Regions from separate parts of the Nonomuraea sp. NPDC050663 genome, predicted to be linked through region 1. Evidence: riboswitches for the same ligand, from Rfam matches in the RefSeq annotation. Region 1 holds a riboswitch; the other holds the start of a gene.
The links. A riboswitch is a leader RNA that binds a small molecule or an ion and turns the genes downstream of it on or off. The one in region 1 is predicted to bind glycine.
Positions count from the first base shown of each region.

Region 2: another riboswitch for glycine. It lies ahead of gcvT (glycine cleavage system aminomethyltransferase GcvT); the one in region 1 lies ahead of gcvP (aminomethyl-transferring glycine dehydrogenase).

Region 1 covers NZ_JBITGL010000003.1:858,605-863,175, reverse strand. Annotated here, with positions in the region: gene ACIBH1_RS12950 (FHA domain-containing protein) at 35-532, shown strand; gene ACIBH1_RS12945 (MerR family transcriptional regulator) at 529-1,185, shown strand; gene ACIBH1_RS12940 (bifunctional nuclease family protein) at 1,283-1,753, shown strand; gene ACIBH1_RS12935 (MerR family transcriptional regulator) at 1,899-2,522, shown strand; glycine riboswitch at 2,548-2,642, shown strand; gene gcvP (aminomethyl-transferring glycine dehydrogenase) at 2,844-4,571, shown strand, end outside.
Region 2 covers NZ_JBITGL010000005.1:451,391-455,961, reverse strand. Annotated here, with positions in the region: gene ACIBH1_RS19180 (M20/M25/M40 family metallo-hydrolase) at 1-497, shown strand, start outside; gene ACIBH1_RS19175 (hypothetical protein) at 564-1,397, opposite strand; glycine riboswitch at 1,601-1,699, shown strand; gene gcvT (glycine cleavage system aminomethyltransferase GcvT) at 1,832-2,917, shown strand; gene gcvH (glycine cleavage system protein GcvH) at 2,914-3,303, shown strand; gene ACIBH1_RS19160 (L-serine ammonia-lyase) at 3,376-4,571, shown strand, end outside.

The DNA.
Region 1 (4,571 bases):
GCCGCGTTCTCGCGGTAGGAGGCCGAGCCGATCGATGCCGAGCGTCTACTGCACGCAGTGCGGGCATGCCAACCCCGAGGATGCCCGATTCTGTTCCCGGTGTGGATCGCCGCTGACCCGGCATGAGGTCACGGGCGACACCACCTCGACGATCTCCGTCGCGGGAATCGAGGCGTACGAGGCTGAGACCGGGGAGTTCCTCTTCGCCGAGCGTCAGCTCGTCGAGCAGCTGCCACCGGGCGCCGCCCTGCTCACCGTGGTGCGCGGGCCCAACCAGGGCAGCCGCTTCAAGCTCGACCAGGACCTGACGACGGTCGGCCGCCACCCGGAGAGCACGATCTTCCTCGACGACATCACCGTCTCGCGGCGCCACGTCGAGTTCTACCGCCACCCCGGCGGCCGCTTCACCGTGCGCGACGTGGGATCGCTCAACGGCACCTACGTCAACAGGGAGCGCATCGAGGAGGTTCCGCTCCACTCGGGGGACGAGGTCCAGATCGGCAAGTTCCGGTTGGTGTTCCTCTCTAGATGAGTGCACAGGCCGCGCGCTCTCACATGAGCATCGGGGAGGTGCTCGGGCTGCTGAAGCCCGAGTTCCCCGACGTCACCGTCTCCAAGATCCGTTTCCTGGAGGGCGAGGGGCTGATCGAACCCGATCGCAGCCCCTCCGGCTACCGCAAGTTCACGCACCTGCACGTCGAGCAACTGCGCTTCATCCTGCGCGAGCAGCGTGACCACTACCTGCCGCTGCGCGTGATCAAGGACAAGATGCACGAGGAGCTCTCGCGCCCGCGTGCGGTCCACGGGGGGTCCCACGAGGTACGGCTCAGCCGCGAGGAGCTCCTGGAGGCCGCCGGGATCGACGAGGAGACGCTGGCGGAGCTCGAGGACTACGGGCTGCTGGCGCCGGTGGCCAGGCGCTACGACGACGACGCCCTGGCCATCGCGCGCACGGTCGGCCGCCTGGCGTCGTTCGGGCTGCACGCCCGCCATCTGCGCGCGGTCAAGGCCTCGGCCGAGCGCGAGAGCTCGCTGGTCGAGCAGACCGTGGCGCCCGTGCTCAAGCGCCGCGCGCCCGGCGCCATCGGCGAGGCGCACGAGAGCGCGCGCGAGTTGTCCGGTCTGCTGCTGGAGCTCCACGCCGCGATGTTCCGCACCGGGGTGCGCAACGTCCTGCGGGGCTGAGCCGTACAGGCCCGGCATCGGGCACATTCCCGGCCCGGCTGGTGTTACGTTGGAGGAGCTTTCGCTCGCTTTCTCGTGACTGATTTCGGAGCAGCCCGTGGTGCAGATGGAGGTAGTGGGCGTTCGTGTGGAGATGCCCACCAATCAGCCGATCGTCCTGCTCAAGGAGGCGAGTGGTGAACGTTTTCTCCCCATTTGGATAGGCATGACCGAGGCGCAGGCGATCGCCCTGGCGACGGCCGAGGAGCCCCCGCAGCGCCCGCTCACCCACGATCTGTTCCGTGACGTGCTGAGCGCGCTGGGTGTCAGCCTTCGCGCGGTCAACATCGTCGCGCTGCGTGACGGCATCTACTTCGCCGACCTGGTCTTCTCCAACGGAGTCGAGGTCAGCGCCCGCCCGTCCGACTCGATCGCCCTGGCTCTGCGCACCGGCGCGAGGATCTACGCCAGCGAGGAGGTCGTCCAGGAAGCCGGTGTGATCATCCCGGACGACCAGGAGGACGAGGTGGAGAAGTTCAGGGAATTCCTTGACCAGATCACCCCGGAAGACTTCGGCCGCGCGGGGTAGTCATATAAGAGCATTTACGCTTCACGACTCGCCGAGTGGGATCGTTGACTGAGCATGGTCACGGTCCTACGGTGCAAGTGAAACCCGTGGTCGCCATGCGAACCCCCAGATCAGGCCACGGGATGAGAGAAAGCCGGAGGTCCGCGTGGCGGTCAGCAGCGGCGAGGGAAACAGGGCCGGCCAGGAAGATCCGGCGCGGCGCGAGGACGCGCGCCAGCGTGCCGGTGAGCAGGGTCTGCTCTTCGACTCAGAGCCGGCTTCCCTGCCTGGCAACATCGGCTACCGCGGCCCCACGGCCTGCGCAGCGGCCGGCATCACCTACAGGCAGCTCGACTACTGGGCGCGCACGGGCCTCGTCGAGCCGACCATACGGGCCGCTCACGGCTCGGGCTCGCAGCGCCTGTACAGCTTCCGCGACATCCTGGTGCTCAAGGTCGTCAAACGGCTGCTCGACACCGGCGTCTCTCTCCAGCAGATCCGGACGGCCGTGCAGCACCTGCGCGACCGCGGGGTCGCCGATCTGGCCCAGATCACGCTCATGAGCGACGGGGTGAGCGTCTACGAGTGCACCTCGGCCGACGAGGTGATCGACCTCCTGCAGGGCGGGCAGGGCGTCTTCGGGATCGCACTCGGCAGGGTGTGGCGCGAGGTCGAGGGATCGCTCGCGGAGCTGCCGGGGGAAACAGCGTCGGTCGAGGACCCCAGCGTCCCGGCCGACTATCCAGCTGACGAACTCGCCCAGCGCCGACGTGCGCGCAGGATCGGCTAGCGGTAACCTGGTAACAGAAAGCTTTCGACCCCGTGCGGGAGAGTCCCCATCCATGAGATGGGGCGCCGAAGGAGCAACCCTCCCCGGAATCTCTCAGGCACCCGGTACCGCTCGGGCGAGGCAACTCTGGAAAGCAGGCGCGCCGGCCAGGCGTGACTCACCGACGGTGAAAGCCCCTTCGGGGGTGAAGCTCTCAGGTTTGAGGACAGAGGGGGAGACCCGGCACCTGCCTGCGCGCTGAAGGGTTTCCCTGTGGTTGAGTCTGTGTTTGAGTCCTTTGCCCGTCGACACATCGGTCCGTCCGACATCGAGCAGCAGCGGATGCTCGAGGCCGTGGGCTTCGAATCCGTCTCCGACCTGGTCGCCGTCGCCGTCCCCGAGGCCATCAGGGCCAAGGACGCCCTGAAGCTGCCCGCCGCGGCCGGCGAGGTGGAGGTCATCGCCGAGCTGCGCGCCCTGGCCGGCCGTAACCAGGTGCTGACCAGCATGATCGGCCTGGGCTACCACGACACGATCACCCCCGCCGTGATCCGGCGCAACCTGCTGGAGAACCCCGGCTGGTACACGGCCTACACGCCCTACCAGCCCGAGATCTCGCAGGGCCGCCTGGAGGCGCTGCTCAACTTCCAGACCGTCGTCTCCGACCTCACCGGCCTCGACGTGGCCGGCGCCTCCCTGCTCGACGAGGCCACCGCCGCCGCCGAGGCGATGACGCTGGCGCGCCGCGCCGGCAAGTCGAAGTCAGACGTGTTCGTCGTCGACCACGACGTGCTGCCGCAGACCAAGACCGTGCTGGCCACCCGCGCCGAGCCGCTCGGCATCGAGCTGGTCTTCCAGCGCCTCGACGCCGAGCTGCCCGAGTGTTTCGGCGTCCTGGTGCAGTATCCCGGTGCCACCGGCCAGATCCGCGACTTCCGCTCGCTCGCCGAGCAGGCCCACGCCAAGGGCGCCCTCGTCGTGGCCGCCGCCGACCTGCTCGCGCTGACCCTGATCGCCTCGCCCGGCTCGCTCGGCGCCGACATCGCCATCGGCTCCTCGCAGCGGTTCGGCGTGCCGTTCGGCTTCGGCGGCCCGCACGCCGCCTACATGTCGGTGCGCGAGGGCCTGCAGCGCCAGATGCCCGGCCGCCTGGTCGGCGTCTCGGTCGACGTCGACGGCGACCCGGCCTACCGGCTGGCCCTGCAGACGCGCGAGCAGCACATCCGCCGCGAGAAGGCCACCAGCAACATCTGCACCGCCCAGGTGCTCCTGGCCGTCATCGCCGGCATGTACGCCGTCTACCACGGCCCCGAGGGACTCAAGCACATCGCGCGCCGGGTGCACGCCCGCGCCGCGGCCCTGGCCCAGGGCCTGTCCGGCAGCGGCATCCCGGTCACCGAGCACTTCTTCGACACCGTCACCGCCTCCGTGCCCGGCAAGGCCGCCGCCGTCGTGGCCGAGGCGCTGGCGCGCGGCATCAACCTGTGGCAGCTCGACGGCGACCGGGTCACGATCGCCTGCGACGAGAAGACCACCCCCGGCGATGTCGCCGACGTGCTCGCCTCGTTCGCCGCCGCCCTGGGCGTCGAGATCGCCGCCCACGACGGCGAGGAGCTCTCGGTCCTGCCCGAGGAGCTCCTGCGCGACGACGACTTCCTGACCCACCCGGTCTTCCACACCCACCGCTCCGAGACCTCGATGCTGCGTTACCTGCGCAAGCTGCAGGACAAGGACATCGCGCTCGACCGCTCGATGATCCCCCTCGGCTCGTGCACGATGAAGCTCAACGCCACCACCGAGATGGAGCCCATCACCTGGCCGGAGTTCGCCGGCATCCACCCGTTCGCGCCCGAGGCGCAGTCGGAGGGCTACCGCGAGCTCATCGAGACCCTCGAGGGCTGGCTGGCCGAGGTGACCGGCTACGACGCCGTCTCCATCCAGCCCAACGCCGGCTCCCAGGGCGAGTTCGCCGGCCTGCTGGCCATCCGCGCCTACCACCAGGCCAACGGACACGCCGAGCGCGACGTGTGCCTGATCCCCTCCTCGGCCCACGGCACCAACGCCGCCTCG
Region 2 (4,571 bases), on a different contig from region 1:
ACGTGTTGTGGGCGCTGGCGGTGGGAACCGTCAACCCGCCCGGCAACGACTACTCGATGACGGTCAGCCCGTCGTCGGCCACGGTCTCGGCCGGGCAGTCGGCGTCGGCCACGGTCGCCACCCAGGTGACCTCGGGCAACGCCCAGACCGTCGCACTGTCGTCGTCGGGAGCGCCCGCGGGCGTCTCGGTGTCGTTCAGCCCGGCGTCCATCCAGTCGGGGCAGTCCTCGGCCGTCTCGATCGCGGTGGGCGCCTCGGTGCCCGCCGGGACCTATCCGATCACGCTCAGCGCCGACGGGGCCACCGTCGATCGTTCGGTCACCTTCTCGCTGACGGTCGGCGGGGGCGGCGGCGAGACGAGCTGGGCGCCGTACACCGCCTACCAGGCCGGTGCCACGGTGACCTACCAGGGCGTGAGCTACCGGTGCCTGCAAGGGCACACCTCGCTGCCGGGATGGGAGCCGCCCAACGTGCCGGCCCTCTGGCAGCGCCTCTAGGGAAACCTCTGGGGAAACAGAGCGACCGCGTGGTCTCGGGCTGGGGGTTTGCGGCCACGCGGTTCCCTAATCGACCGGCTTCAGCACCGGTTCGAGCATCACGACTCCGGCACCGTGCTCAGCGTCGAGCCGGTGCCGGAGTTCTTCCGTGGCCACCCAGACCCCGGCGGTCACCTGCTCCCTCATGATGTCGACGGACGTGTGGACGTAGCCCTCGCCCAGCGACTCCTGGACACGCCGCAGCTCCGCCTCGGAGCGCCGGGCCTGGCTCACGCACAGCGGTCCGCCCCACGTCTCGCGGATCCACGCCTCCCTGCCCGCCAGATCGCCCGTGAACTTCACGTTGAGCACCAGCTTGGTCGGATCGTTGGCGTACTTCTCCGCCCATTCCGGCTTGCTGCCGTCGTAGCCCGGGATCGCGTCGAGATAGCTCTGGTCCAGCCACACCCCGCCCACCGAAGGCTCGCCCTCCAGCCGCTGCTGGGTCGCCTGGAGCGCCTCCTGCGTGGCCTTGGCCGGGTCGGAGGGCCGCCAGCCGCCCTCGGGCGCGGGACACGGCGAGGTGAACCGCTGCTCCTGCACCGCGGGCCTGCGCGCCTCCCCCGCCGGCTCGGTCAGCGTCAGGCGGGAGCCGTCCCACGTGCCGACGACCCGGTAGCTGCCCCACCTCGTTCCGTTGGCGCTCTCGTGGCGGACCTTCGACCAGTCCCAGCCGACCACGTCGGGCCCGCTGCACTGCGGCGGGTACGACTCGGCCACGAACGAGCACAGCTGCGGGCCGTGGGCGGGGCTCTCCAGCACGGTGATGGCGTCGGCGGCGTAGCGGCCGGGCCTCTGGGCGGACGCTTCGGCGCCGCAGGCGGTCACCAGGACGAGGACGGCGAGTGCGAGTGCGCGCATGCTCCTCAAGACGTATCCGGCCTCGCCGGGGTTCGATTTACTGCGAGTCATGCGCGCGCCGGGATCGCAGGCCTCTGCCTGGCGCGCTTCGCGGCGGTGAGGCCGTCTCCCCGCGCGCGAAGGCTGAGGGGATCGGCCTTCGCGACCCGCGCGCGGCCGTTCCGCCCTGATGGGGATTCCACTAGGCTTAGGGGTGACACCGATGAACCCGTGCGGGAGAGTGTCCTGACAATCCGGTCAGGGCCCCTGAAGGAGCAAGCCCTCCCCGCGAACCTCTCAAGGCAAAGGACCGTACGGGCCAGGGTGACCTCTGGAAAGCAGGCCGTCCGGGCCTCGCCGAAGGTGAAAGTCTGGCAAACAACCAGGCGAAACTCTCAGGCATCATGACAGAGGGGGAGGATCCTGGCATCCGACCCTGCCTCTGAGGTGCGAACATGTCCCGACCGACACCGTTGCGAGACGTCCACGAGAGTCTCGGCGCGACCCTGACCGACTTCGCCGGCTGGCTGATGCCGCTGCGATACGGAAGCGAGTCCGCCGAACACCGCGCCGTGCGCGAGGCGGCAGGCCTGTTCGACCTCTCCCACATGGGCGAGATCTTCGTGACCGGCCCGCAGGCGGGTGAGGCCCTCGACTACGCGCTGGTCGGCCACCTGTCCGCGCTGACGCCCGGCCGCGCCCGCTACACCATGATCACCAATCCGGCCGGCGGCGTGCTCGACGACCTCATCGTCTACCGCCTGGCCGACGAGGAGTTCATGGTCGTCGCCAACGCCTCCAACTACCGCTCCGTCGCGCTGGCGCTGACCAACCGCGCCAAGAACTTCGACGCCGTCGTCGACGACCGCTCCGACCAGTGGGCGCTCATAGCCGTCCAGGGGCCGCGCTCGCAGGAGATCCTCTCCTCGCTGACCGACGCCGACCTGCCCTCGCTGAAGTACTACGCGGGGCTGCCCGGCACCGTCGCCGGCGTCTCGGCGCTCATCGCCCGCACCGGATACACCGGCGAGGACGGCTTCGAGCTGTTCGTCGACGGCCAGGACGCCGTGGCGCTCTGGGGCGAGCTGACGAAGGCCGGCGAGCCGTACGGCATGATCCCCGCGGGCCTGAGCTGCCGTGACACGCTCCGCCTCGAAGCGGGTATGCCCCTGTACGGCAATGAGCTGAACGAATCGCTGACCCCGTTCGACGCCGGACTGGGTCGGGTGGTGAAATTCGACAAGCCCGGAGACTTCGTCGGCAGGGCCGCCCTGGAGCCGCTGCGAGACAGCGCGCCCAGGCGCCGGCTGGTCGGCCTCGTCGCCCGGGGCCGCCGGATCCCGCGCCACGGGTTCCCGGTCGTGGTCGGCGACCAGACGGTCGGCGAGGTCACCAGCGGCGCGCCTTCGCCCACCCTGGGCAAGCCCATCGCGATGGCCTACGTCGACACAGAGGTCTCCGACGGCCTAGCCGTTGACATCCGGGGCAGCCATGAGCCTATGGACCTGGTTGAGCTGCCCTTTTACAGGAGGAACAAGTGAGCAACATCCCTGACGACCTCAGCTACACCAAGGAACACGAGTGGGTGGCCGGCCTCGATGACGGCCTCACCGTGACCGTTGGCGTCACCGCCTTCGCCGCCGAAGCGCTCGGCGACGTGGTCTACGTGCAGCTTCCCGACGTCGGCGCGAGCGTCCAGCCCGGCGACTCCGTGGGCGAGGTCGAGTCGACCAAGTCGGTGAGCGAGATCTACGCGCCCGTCGGCGGCGAGGTCGTCGAGGTCAACCAGGCCGTCGTGGACAAGCCCGACCTGGTCAACACCGACCCGTACGGCGAGGGCTGGATGTTCCGCGTGCGCGTCGAGGGTGATCCCGAGGACCTGCTGTCCGCCCAGGAGTACACCGCCCTCACCTCGGGCGACTCCTGATTTCTGGCTTTGTCCCGGGGCCGCCGGGTCGGTGGCCCCGGAACCCCCTCCTTCTTTGAAAGGCGCAAGTCAATGGCGATCAGCGTCTTCGACCTCTTCAAGATCGGCATCGGCCCGTCGAGCTCGCACACCGGCGGCCCGATGGCCGCCGCGCACAAGTTCGCCCGCGGCCTCGAGGCCGACGGCCAGCTCGGCTCGGTCGCGCGTGTCGAAGCCATCCTGTACGGCTCGCTCGGCCTGACCGGCAAGGGCCACGGCAGCGACAAGGCCGTGCTGCTGGGCCTGTCCGGCGAGAAGCCCGAACTGGTCGACGTCGACAGCATCGACGACCGCCTGGCCGCCATGCGCTCCAGCGGCACCATCGAGCTCTTCGGCAAGCACACCATCCCCTTCGTCGTGGGCGAGGACCTCGTCTTCGAACGGAAGATCTCCCTTCCCGGCCACCCCAACGGCATGAAGTTCACCGCCTTCACCGCCGACGGCTCCGTGCTGCACGAGAAGATCTACTACTCCGTCGGAGGCGGCTTCGTCGTCGACGAGAACGCCGCCGGCGCCGACCGCATCAAGCCCGACGACACCGTCCTGCCCCACCCCTTCACCACCGCCACCGAGCTGCTCGCCCACTGCTCGGAGACCGGCCTGTCGATCTCCGGGCTCATGATGGAGAACGAGAAGGCCTTCGGCCGCTCCGTCGCCGAGATCCGCTCGGGGCTGCTCAACATCTGGCGCGTCATGACCGAATGCGTCGAGCGCGGCACCAGGACCGAAGGCGTGCTCCCCGGCGGGCTCAAGGTCAAGCGCCGCGCCCACCACCTGCACCGCAAGCTGCAGTCCGAATCCCCCGCCGCCGACTCCCTGCAGACCATGGACTGGGTGACGTTGTTCGCCCTCGCGGTCAACGAGGAGAACGCCGCCGGCGGGCGCATCGTCACCGCTCCCACCAACGGGGCGGCGGGCATCATCCCCGCGGTGCTCACGTATTACAACCGCTTCGTCCCCGGCGCCGACGACGACGGCGTGATCCGCTTCCTGCTCACCGCCGCCGCCGTCGGCGTGCTGTTCAAGGAGAACGCGTCCATCTCCGGCGCCGAGGTCGGCTGCCAGGGCGAGGTCGGATCGGCCTGCTCCATGGCGGCCGCGGGGCTCACCGAAGTGCTCGGGGGAACGCCCGAGCAGGTGGAGAACGCGGCGGAGATCGGGATCGAGCACAACCTCGGGCTGACGTGCGACCCGATCGGGGGGCTGGTGCAGATCCCCTGCATCGAGCG